2 regions of the Lactococcus lactis genome follow, and region 2 is predicted to be linked to the other one. Evidence: riboswitches for the same ligand, from Rfam matches in the RefSeq annotation. Region 2 holds a riboswitch; the other holds the start of a gene.

Region 1 (5,863 bases), 390 kb from region 2:
CAGTCGACGGAAAACCCGCTTATCATACAGGAGATGCCGGTTCAATTTCCGCTGACGGAATGCTCCGTTACCAAGGACGAATTGATTTTCAAGTTAAATTTAATGGATTCCGTATTGAACTTCAAGATATTGAAGCCAATATTCAAAACTTAAAAGAGATTGAAAAAGCGGTAGTCTTACCGAAAACAAATGACCAGCATAAAGTCACCGCATTAATCGCTTATTTAGAAACAGAAAAAACATTTGAAGACCGTGCAGCCGAACGCGCCTTCACAAAAGAACTCAAAGCTGAACTTTCAAAAACAATTATGGATTACATGATGCCAACTAAGTTTGTTTATCTTAAAAAGTTCCCATTGAATCAAAATGGCAAAGTTGACCGCAAGGCACTCGCCCAAAAAGAGCGAGGTGACAACTAGTGCAACCCTATTCAACACCCTTTTACTTCGTGATTTTAGGACTTGCTTTAATTCCTATCGTTATTGCCCAGCTTCTGGGCAAAAAACTCATGTGGTATCAAGTCCTATTGACCATCGCTTTTCTTTGGCTGACATTTTCGGGAACAGTGACAATTTGGGCATTAATCGGCTTCGGAGTCTTCCAGACTATCATTGTAAAATTCTATGAGTGGTATCGAGTAAAACAAAACAAGAATCAGAGTTTTGTTTTCTACCTCATCATTCTGCTCTCTATTTTGCCATTAGTGATTGTCAAAGTGCATCCTCTGTTCAATCCAGGACCTGGACCAGGTTCAATTCTTGGATTCTTAGGAATCTCTTACATCAGTTTTAAGACAGTAGCCATGATTATGGAAATACGAGACGGACTTATTAAAGCCGTTCCTCTTAAAGAATTTCTTTATTTTCTCTATTTCTATCCAACGATTTCATCAGGCCCAATTGACCGCTTCCGACGTTTTGTTAAAGAACTAAAAGCGCCAGTTGTCACTGAAAAATACCTTGATTTATTAAATAAAGGTGTCTTTAGAATTTTCCAAGGTTTCCTTTATAAATTCATCATCGGATACTTGATTGACCAATATTGGCTACATGGCATTGCAATCTCTGCAACGATACACCCAAGCTTCTTGAATGTTTCATCATCAATGTATGCTTACGGACTCTATCTATTCTTTGACTTTGCTGGCTACTCACTCTTCGCTATTGGTGTCAGCAATTTAATGGGATATGACCTCCCACACAACTTTAACAAACCCTTCTTAGCAAAAAATATTCATGACTTTTGGCAAAGATGGCACATGACTTTGAGTTTTTGGTTCCGTGACTTTGTATTCATGAGATTAGTGAAAACATTCATGGTTAAAAAATGGTCGAAAAATATGATAACCATCTCAAATGTTGGTTACCTCGCAAATATGTTACTCATGGGATTCTGGCATGGTTTAACTTGGTATTACATCCTTTATGGTTTCTACCACGCCATGTTAATGATTGGGTATGACGCATGGAAACGTCTGAAGAAACGTAAAAACTGGAAAATTCCAGATAATAAATGGACAAGTGCTATAAGTATTTTCATTACATTTAATCTAGTATTTATCAGTTTCCTTATTTTCTCAGGAATACCAAATCACATTATTATGCACTGCATAGATCCACATTTCCCACTTCCTAACTTCTAAAAGGCGTTAGGCATATCATAAAAAAACATTAGGAGAAACAAAATGAAAGAACAAATTTTTGATATTATCGAAACCGTATCAGGCACAGACGAATTCCGTGAAGACTTAGACATGGATTTATTTGAAGAAGGAATTCTTGATTCAATGAGAGCCATCATGCTCATTGTTGAATTAGAAGGCGCTTTTGATATCAGTCTTCCACCATCAGAAATGGACCGTGAAGATTGGAATACAGCAAATAAAATAGCAGCACGCGTTCAGGAAAAAAAGGATGAAAATTAAAATTTTTAGAGCCATTGGCCCATTAATTGCAGCTTTAGCCCTTGTTGGCTTACTGATATTTCTCCCAATAAATGTTGGTATGAAATACTCAAAAGACCAACTTGTTAAATTTGCTCAATCACCACTAAATACTCCAAGCTTTACAGGCTATTCAATTAAAAAACAAGCCTATTCAGACCCCGAGTTTTTACCAGTTCTTGGTTCATCAGAAATGGAACATGTGGATTCTTTTCACCCAAGTGCCTATTTCAAAAAATACAATTCTGGTTTTACGCCATTCTTAGTAGGACAACCAGGAACAACTACTTTAACCCACTTTTTCTACATGAACTCTGTGGCAAATGAGTTAAAAAATCGTAAAATTGTTTTTGTCATTAGTCCACAATGGTTTTCAAAACAAGGAATTGTTGAAAGTGAATTGAAAAACTTTGTATCCAAAGGTGAGATTTACGATTGGTTAAAAGAAGCAGATCCTAAAGAAAATACCACCACCCAACTTGCAAAACATTTATTAAGATTTAGATCGCTTAAATCTGAAGAGACGATTTATAATTCTCTAGAACGTCTAGCAGATAAAAAACCACTGACCACTCTACAAAAAATGACTGTGGCGACCAATCTTCAATTTTGGCGAAAAGAAGATTTACTCTTCTCAAGTGTTTCACAATTCACAGCACAACCTCTTGGACTTACACCAAAAATTAATAAGTTTGCTAAAGAATTACCCAATGATCCAACCTCTGAAAACTTAGAAAAATTGGCAGTTGACCAAGGAAAAGATAGTTCAAATAACAATCCTTTCCAAATCAATAATAAAGTTTGGGATAAGAAAATAAAATCTAAATATAAACATCTAGAAAATTACAAAAAACATGTTTCCTATTTAGAAAGTCCAGAGTATCAAGATTTCCAACAGCTCTTAAATGTCTTTGCCAAAAATAATAATGATGTTTTATTTGTTATTCAACCAGTAAACGGCTCATGGTCATCTTACACTGGAGTATCAAAAGCAACACTCGAAAATTTTAGCTCTAAAATTAAAACGCAATTGCGCAGTCAAGGCTTTTATCAAATTGCTGACTTAACAGATATGTATAACACACCTTATGCCTCTGGTGATACTGTTCACTTTGGTACTATAGGTTGGTTGGCTACAGACAAAGCAATTGAAAAATTCATGAAGACACCAAGCAAGGTCAACTATCATATTGATAATTCGTTATTTTTATCAAAAGATTGGGCAATGAATGGTGCAACAGAGTCTATAGTAAATTAAAAATAAAAAAGATTGACAAAAAAGAATATGTCAGTTATAATAATAAAGGTTATGTCTATGACATAATCGTCGGTAGGTGAGGCTACCGCAGGGATACGGGTTGCTGCCGCAGAGTCGTGGAGACACGATGAGAGGGCTAACAGTTCACGTCGACAAACAAGGCGTGAAATAGTGCAACAACATTGCCCTGCGGAGCTAAAGCTTGAACGATAGCTTGTAACTGATTCGCTCTATAGTAGTGGTATCTTTTTTGGAATTATTCCCTTGCCTACGTTTAAGTTTTGTAGGCAAGGTTTTTTTATATTTAAAAAGGAGGTGAAAACGGAAATGGAATCCCAGAGTATTAATAGTCCCGAGCCTGATAGGCCGCAGATATTTAACGTGATAAGAGCAGCTTTCCGTTTTTATCACCTTCTTTAAAGTGCCTAACGTTTGGGACTGTACACACAAAAATATTATAGAATATGAGGTACAGACCAATGAAAAAAATTAGAAAAACACTCGAAAACACAAAAAGAGCTACAACATTTGTAGATAACAATGAAATAAATGCAAGATTAGAATTTGCAAAAACTTCTACAAAAGAGGAGCTATTTCAAAAATTTAAAACATCAAATAAAGGATTAAGTGAAGAACAAGTAGAGATCTCTCGTGAACAATATGGAGATAATACGATTACGCGTGGTAAAAAAACTTCACTTATTAAACGGCTTTATCAAGCGTTCATCAATCCTTTTACCATTATATTGTTTGTCTTAGCATTAGTTTCAGCTTTTACGGATATTATCTTAGCAGCTCCTGGTGAGAAAAATCCCCAAGGACTCATTATCATTACTACAATGGTTTTAATCTCAGGAATTCTGCGTTTCGTTCAAGAGACTAGAAGTGGAAATGCTGCTGAGAATCTCTTAAAAATGATTACGACGACGACAAACGTTCATAGATTAGAATCAGGAAGTCAAGAGATTCCTATTGAAGAAGTTCTCGTAGGCGATATTATCCATCTATCAGCTGGAGACATGGTTCCAGCAGACCTTAGGATTATTCAAGCAAAAGACTTATTTATCAGCCAAGCCTCTTTAACTGGTGAAAGCGAACCAGTAGAAAAACTAGATTTAGCTACTGATGAAAAAGATGATTCAATCACAGAGTCAGTAAACCTAGCCTTCATGGGTTCAAATGTCATTTCTGGTAGTGCTTATGGAGTTGTAATTGCAACTGGAGATGCGACCATTTTTGGTGAAATGGCAAAAAGTGTAACCGAAGACTCAACTAAAACAACTTTTGAAAAAGGCGTTAACTCAGTTTCATGGGTCCTTATTCGCTTTATGTTAGTTATGGTTCCATTTGTCTTATTGATCAATGGTTTCACTAAAGGTGATTGGATGGAAGCTGCACTATTTGCTTTAGCAGTTGCTGTTGGTTTAACACCAGAAATGTTACCAATGATTGTGACAACTTGCCTAGCAAAAGGTGCAGTCACAATGTCAAAAGAAAAAACAATCATCAAGAACCTAAATTCTATTCAAAATCTAGGTTCAATGAATATTCTCTGCACTGATAAAACTGGAACATTAACACAAGATAAAGTAGTATTAATGCGTCATTTAGATATTCATGGGCAAGAAAATATTCGAGTATTAAGACATGGATTTTTGAATAGTTACTACCAAACTGGTTTAAAGAATTTAATGGATTTGGCAATTATCGAAGGAGCCGAAGCCAAGCAAGATAAAAATCCTGAACTGGGTGGTCTAAGTAGTAAATATACAAAAGTTGATGAAATTCCTTTTGATTTTGAAAGACGTCGGATGAGTGTTGTAGTAAAAAGCAATACTAATGGAGCGACTTCAAAAACGCAAATGATTACTAAAGGTGCAGCTGAAGAAATGTTAGACATCTGTACTTTAGTCGAAGATAAGGGAAATGTTGTTCATTTAACTCCTGAACTCAGAGCATACATTCTGAAAAAAGTTGATGAACTTAACGAAGAAGGAATGCGCGTGATTTTAGTCGCTCAAAAAACAAATCCTTCACCAGTAGATACATTCTCGGTTCAAGATGAATCTGAAATGGTGTTAATGGGTTATCTTGCCTTTCTTGATCCACCCAAAGAATCTACAGCAAAAGCAATCAAAGCACTCAATAAATATGGGGTATCAGTTAAAATCTTGACTGGTGATAACGATAAAGTTACTCGTTCAGTTTGCAAACAAGTAGGACTTCCAGTTGATAAAACTATTTTAGGTTCTGATATCGACCAATTAGATGATAATGAATTGGCAAAGGTTGCCAAGGAAGCTTCTGTTTTTGCTAAGTTATCACCTCAACAAAAAGCCAGAATAGTAACAACACTTAGAAATTCAGGCAATAGTGTCGGCTATATGGGAGATGGTATTAATGACGCAGCAGCAATGAAATCATCTGACGTTGGAATTTCAGTAGATAGTGCTGTAGATATTGCCAAAGAGTCAGCTGATGTAATTTTGTTAGAAAAAGATTTAATGGTTCTTGAAAAAGGAATTATTGAAGGAAGAAAAACCTATGCTAACATGATTAAGTATATAAAAATGACAGCAAGCTCTAATTTTGGTAATATGTTCTCAGTTCTAATCGCTAGTGCATTTTTACCATTTATTCCAATGTTATCTATTCATATTCTC
Region 2 (5,863 bases):
TACTGACCATGACAATGTACCAGAAAATGGTGCAGGAATGACACCATACATGATTAATGTTGCTCTCTTTATTGGTGCCCTTGCGACAAATGTTGTGATTGGAATTGGTTTCTCAGGTGAAAAATGGAAATCTGGTCGCGAATTTATGTTGGCGAAAATTGGTACAAATGGTTTGGTAGCACTTTTACAAGGAATCATCGTCTGGGGAGCAGTTGCTCTTCTTGGATTGAGACCAAATCATTTGTGGGAAATGTTGTTGTCAGTACTTTTAATCAGCTTCGCTTACATGGCAATCAATACTTTCTTCTTAACGGCTCTAGGTAAGATTGGTGAATTCCTTATGATTGTAGTCTTAGTTCTACAACTGGCGACGAGTGCAGGAACTTACCCCTTACAACTTGCGCCTAAAATATATCAAGTCATCAGTCCTTGGTTACCAATGACTTATGGTTTAAAAATGTTACGTGAAACCATTGGTTTGAATGGAGCAATTTTACCAGAAGCAATTCTATTTGTGGTTATTATCGCTCTCTTTACTTTCATGTTGAGTTTCTTCAAGAAATTCTCGCGTTTTGCATAAAATAAATTACTGACAGAAAATTTTATGAATAAATTTTTTCTGTCAGTAATTTTTTATCTAGAAATTTTAAAATAAATTTGGTAAAATAAAGCTGTAAAAAGAATTTGACAATTTGGATTTGTCCTAGAAAGCACATTCGTTCAACTTTTAAAGTTTTGCTTTTTATGACAGCCTAAGGAGATAAAATGGCAGATAAATACACAGAAGAGCAAGTGAATGAAATCAAGGACAAAATTCTCTCTGCCCTTGAAAACGTCATTGACCCAGAGCTTGGGATTGATATTATCAACCTCGGATTAGTTTATGAAATTAGCTTTGAAGATAACGGATTTACAGAAATTAAAATGACATTGACAACAATGGGTTGCCCTTTGGCGGACCTTTTGACTGAACAAATTCATGATGCTTTGAAAGAAGTGCCAGAAGTTGGTGAAATCAAGGTGAACTTGGTTTGGTATCCAGCATGGACAGTTGATAAAATGAGTCGTTATGCCCGTATTGCTTTGGGAATTCGATAAATATAATAAAAAACTCCTTAGTCAGCATTGACAGGGAGTTTTTTATTTATTAACGAAATTCATTATTCAATTATAAGCTTTTTGTCTGTATATTTTAATCTTTGGTATTTTATTTTAAAAAATAATATTTTTGTCTTAGTTCTAATTTCTAAAAAATTTAGTCATAACAAGAGGTTTAATCCAATAAAAAAACATTTAATTTAGGTAATACATTTGTTATTTGACTAAAAGTATAGGTCGTGTTATGATTTTTTTGCTTAGGAATATTTTGAAAATTTAATTTAAGCAATTTTGGTTAGAGATTTTCTAACCATCGGTAGGTGAGGCTACCACAGGGATACGGGTTGCTGCCGCAGAGTCGTGGAGACACGATGAGAGGGCCAACAGTTCACGTCGAAAAAAGAAGGCGTGAAATAGTGCAACAACATCGCCCTGCGGAGCTAAAGCTTGAACGATACTTGGTACTTTAGTTCACTTGATAGTGTATCTTTTTGAAATCATACCTTGTCTACGTTCAACCGACGTAGGCAATTTTTTTATAAAAAAGGAGGTGGTGAAAATGGAAGCACAGAATAACAGTGGCTCAGACCCTGAGAGTTATAGGAAGAAAGATAGCTTAAAAGTGGACAAGCATTTTTATCACTTCAATCTAATCTAGTTCTCTGAGTTGGAGCTGTACAATCAAAATCTACTATAAATCAGAAATTGAGGTACAAGCCGATGACAAAAATATTAATTCATACAACAATAAAAAATAAAAAAATAAGAAAGAAAAAGTTATTCATTGATTTGCAACTAGAAATACTCTTTTCGTTCATTTGGAAAATTAACGAAGGGGGATTCATTTATGGATAAAAAAATTACAAAAAATAGTTTTTTAGATTTATCTATTTTGATTCCTTATTTGATTCTTTCAGCTGTTGGCTTACTCATGGTGTTTTCAGCAACTGTCCCCTATCAAATTAACCGAGGACTATCTCCTTATCGATTGGCAATTTCTCAAGGAGTCTTTATAATTATAAGTTTTGTGGCTTTAATTATTATTTATCGAGTAAAATTGAGAATTATAAAAAATGAAAAGATTTTAAAAATAATTTTTCTAATTATTATCTTGCTGATGATTTATTCAAGGGTGGGTCCTAATACATCAGCGAATGGAGCGCATGGATGGATTCCCTTACCAGGGATTGGAACTATTCAGCCGGTTGAATTTGCAAAACTTTTTACAGTTTGGTTTCTTGCTTCTATCTTTTCTAACAGACAAGAAGAGATTGAGAAAAATGATATTCAAGCAATTTTTAAGGGTAACAATCTCATAAAAAAAGTTGTAGGGGGATGGCGATTTCCGATTATCTTACTAATGATAGTGGAACTCAGTATGCCTAATTTAGGAAATACAGCAATTATTGGGCTCTTAGCCTTGATAATGATTGGTGCAAGTGGAATTTCTTGGCGATGGTTTTCAGGTTATGGGAAGATGTTGCTTACGATTAGTCTTAGTTTTTTGCTCTTTCTTTTTATCAGTGGAGGCGATTTGATTCCAGGATCTTATATTAATGCTCGATTTAAAGCATTTGTTAATCCTTTTACTGACTTGGCTTCTTCGGGTCATCAACTTGCTAATTCATATTATGCGATTGTAGATGGTGGCTGGTTTGGAAGAGGGCTGGGGAATTCGATTGAAAAACAAGGATTTTTGCCTGAAGCTCATACAGATTTTATATTTTCAGTAATAGTAGAAGAATTGGGAATCATTGGTGGAATTATAATCCTAGCTGTCATTTTTTTCATGATTACCCGAATGCTTTTGGTGGGGATGCGGGCAAAAGATCCATTTAATTCAATGATTTCAATTGGTTGTTCATCTTTTTTGTTGATACAAGTTTTTGTCAATTTAGGTGGAGCAATTGGTTTGGTTCCAGAAACAGGTGTCACCTTTCCCTTTTTATCACAAGGTGGATCATCATTTTTAATTTCAACTTTGGCAGTAGGACTGGTTTTGAATAGCTAGGCTGACGAAAAATTAAAGAGTTTAAGTAAGTTATAATTTTTAATAAAAGAAAGAAGTATTCTTGATATGAAAAGAAAAGAAATTAGACAAAAGAAAAAAATAAAAAGGTCTAAAAAAGTATATTTTGTTCGTTTTATGTCCCTTTTTGTTATTTTAGTCGTGGCAGTTAGTGCGGTTATCTATGTTCAAGCAGAGAAAACATTAACGAAAACTCATGTAAATACAAAAATAAAAAGTTCTAGTATATCTGCAAAAAAACCACTAACTATTTTGCTTATGGGAGTGGATACTGGTGATAATAGTCGGGGTGGTGCAGATTCATGGAATGGAAATTCAGATTCTCAAATTATTTTAACATTGAATCCTCGGACAAAAACAACCACTATTATTTCAGTGGAACGAGATACGATGACGAATATTGAAGATGCATCTGGAAAAATTCAATCTACTCAAAAAATTAATGCTGCTTATCCTTTAGGATTTAATAATGGTGGGTTATCATCTGCTGTCACTTATGCCATGAAAACGATTGGTAATCAAGTAGGGCTGAATCTTAATAATTTTATGATTGTTAATATGGACGGTTTAGTAAATCTTGTGAATGACGTTGGAGGAGTAGAAGTTGTCAATGATACAAATGGCTCAGATGTCTATCAAGGGACTGATTCAGGTAAAATAACTTTGCCTGGTTCAGATAAAACTGTAGATAGTGGAGCGATTTATATCTCAAATACAGAACCTGAATATAAAGCTTATGTTCCTTATCTTTCAGGAAATCCTAAGCAGCTCATCAACGGAGAACAAGCTTTAGTTTTTGCCCGAGATAGAGATACGTTAGCTAATGGGAATTATGGACGCGCCGCTCATCAACGAGAAGTTATGACTGAATTAATGAACAAGATGCTTAGTCTTAATAGTGTTTTTAAATATTAATCATTTTTTAATGATATTTCATCAGATTTTAAAACGAACATTTCGATAAATCTTGCTAATTTGACCGCACTTATGGCTTATAAAGATTGTCTTAACAAGGTAGTTTCTATTCAATATCAAGGGGTAAGTCAAATGGTGGATGGTGGAAGTTATGAATTCATACCAGAAAATGTGGATTTGGCTATTCAAAATATAATGAGACAAGCAAATGATGAGTCTGTCACTGATAAGCTTGATCAAAGTGTCATTACTTATGAAAACTATTTTGGAAGTGAAACTGACCAATATTATATGCCTTCTGCGACGGTAACTATCAAAGGTGAAAAAAGTGAAACTTATGGAGTGGATACTAAAGGGAGTCTGGTAAAAATAAATAAGGAGAATGCTCAAGACTATGTTTCAAGTCAAGGAGGAGCTTTAGTCGCTAATTAAAATAGAGAAAATAAAATAATGTTAACCAGTTGACATTGTTTTATTTATAGGATATACTTAACTGGTTAACTAAATTAATAAATGAAAGGATAATATTTTGGCGAAGAAATCAAAAATTGCTAAATTTAAAAAGCAACAAAAATTAGTTGCTCAATATCAAGAGCTTAGACAGGAACTTAAGAAAGAAAAAAATTATGAAGCTCTCCGAAAACTGCCTAAAGATTCTCATCCCAATCGAATGAAAATGCGAGATCGAATTGACGGAAGACCCAGAGCCTACATGCGAAAATTTGGTATGTCACGAGTTAATTTTAGAAAATTGGCGCATGAAGGTAAGATTCCAGGGGTTAAGAAGTCAAGCTGGTAGAAATCTTTTTGAAAAATTTTATGGGATATGATAAAAATATTTTTATTATGTAATTTAAAGAATACTTCGTCTTAATGAATGGAGTATTTTTTCTCTATCTTGCTTAAGTAAAATTTAAGTCTTAAGTCCGAGAAAAAGTAAGCTTTTTTTTGGTACAATAGATTTATGAATAAAAAATTGAAAGCAATCTTTATTATAGAAATTTTTATTGTATTAGGATTGATTTTTCATGTGATTAGTACACCGCGTATGTGGGTAGTTCTAGCTTTAGCTATTCTCTTTACTATCTTGGCGACTCGTTCGCGTGCGCGTGTATTACGTATCATCAGTTTCATTTTTTGGGCAATATCGGTAATGATTCTCTTCACAGTTGGATGGTTCTGGTTAGCAATTATCTTCCCTACGATTGCTTGCATCGTTTTTTGGAAAAATAATCCACGAGAAGGAGGAGTAAGAAATTTTTCTTACGAAGATATTTCTCAAGATGAATCTGAGTCAATCATGAATGAAAATCAAAATGATATCATTGATCTTGATGATGTTACTTTTAAACCTTCGGGAAATAGTCTTTCTATTAAAAAAATGACAGGTAATACAAAAATTATTGTTCCTGAGGATGTAGGAGTTTCGCTTGATTTAACAACAAATGCTGGGCTTGTAAAGATTTTCAATGAGGCAGCACAAATTAATGCGGGAAATGTTCGTTATTTTAGTGAAAATTTAGATCAGGCGGAAAAACGAATTAAAATCAATATCCGTGTTGATTCAGGAAATATTGAGGTGATTAGAGGATGAAAAAATCACTTTTCACAACCTTTTTAGCAGTTTTTAGTATCATCCTTATTATGTATCTTCTTCTATTTATAATGATGAATAGTGGTCAACCTTTAGGGGGACTAAATACCGCTAATATTATTAGGGAACTTCGAGATAATTTCTATGGTTTATGGATATTTATATCAGTTGCAGGATTACTTGCGCTGATTTTTACCCTTTTTAATCATATTGAAAATATGGCTATT

The links. Region 2 has a riboswitch for magnesium ahead of PYW37_RS08300 (FtsW/RodA/SpoVE family cell cycle protein). Riboswitches for the same ligand answer to the same signal wherever they lie in the genome.
Region 1: it holds a riboswitch for magnesium, as region 2 does, so the genes downstream of both, mgtA (magnesium-translocating P-type ATPase) here and PYW37_RS08300 (FtsW/RodA/SpoVE family cell cycle protein) in region 2, are expected to answer to the same signal.

What each region holds. Positions count from the first base shown of each region.
Region 1 is NZ_CP118969.1:1,276,088-1,281,950, reverse strand. Features, by position in the region: gene dltA (D-alanine--poly(phosphoribitol) ligase subunit DltA) at 1-419, shown strand, start outside; gene dltB (D-alanyl-lipoteichoic acid biosynthesis protein DltB) at 419-1,642, shown strand; gene dltC (D-alanine--poly(phosphoribitol) ligase subunit DltC) at 1,685-1,924, shown strand; gene dltD (D-alanyl-lipoteichoic acid biosynthesis protein DltD) at 1,914-3,200, shown strand; M-box (ykoK) riboswitch at 3,262-3,422, shown strand; gene mgtA (magnesium-translocating P-type ATPase) at 3,680-5,863, shown strand, end outside.
Region 2 is NZ_CP118969.1:1,661,912-1,667,774, reverse strand. Features, by position in the region: gene PYW37_RS08310 (YhgE/Pip domain-containing protein) at 1-580, shown strand, start outside; gene PYW37_RS08305 (metal-sulfur cluster assembly factor) at 766-1,098, shown strand; M-box (ykoK) riboswitch at 1,404-1,565, shown strand; gene PYW37_RS08300 (FtsW/RodA/SpoVE family cell cycle protein) at 1,946-3,109, shown strand; partial or broken gene PYW37_RS08295 (LCP family protein) at 3,176-3,994, shown strand; gene PYW37_RS08290 (hypothetical protein) at 4,103-4,474, shown strand; gene rpsN (30S ribosomal protein S14) at 4,572-4,841, shown strand; gene liaF (cell wall-active antibiotics response protein LiaF) at 5,007-5,636, shown strand; gene PYW37_RS08275 (sensor histidine kinase) at 5,633-5,863, shown strand, end outside.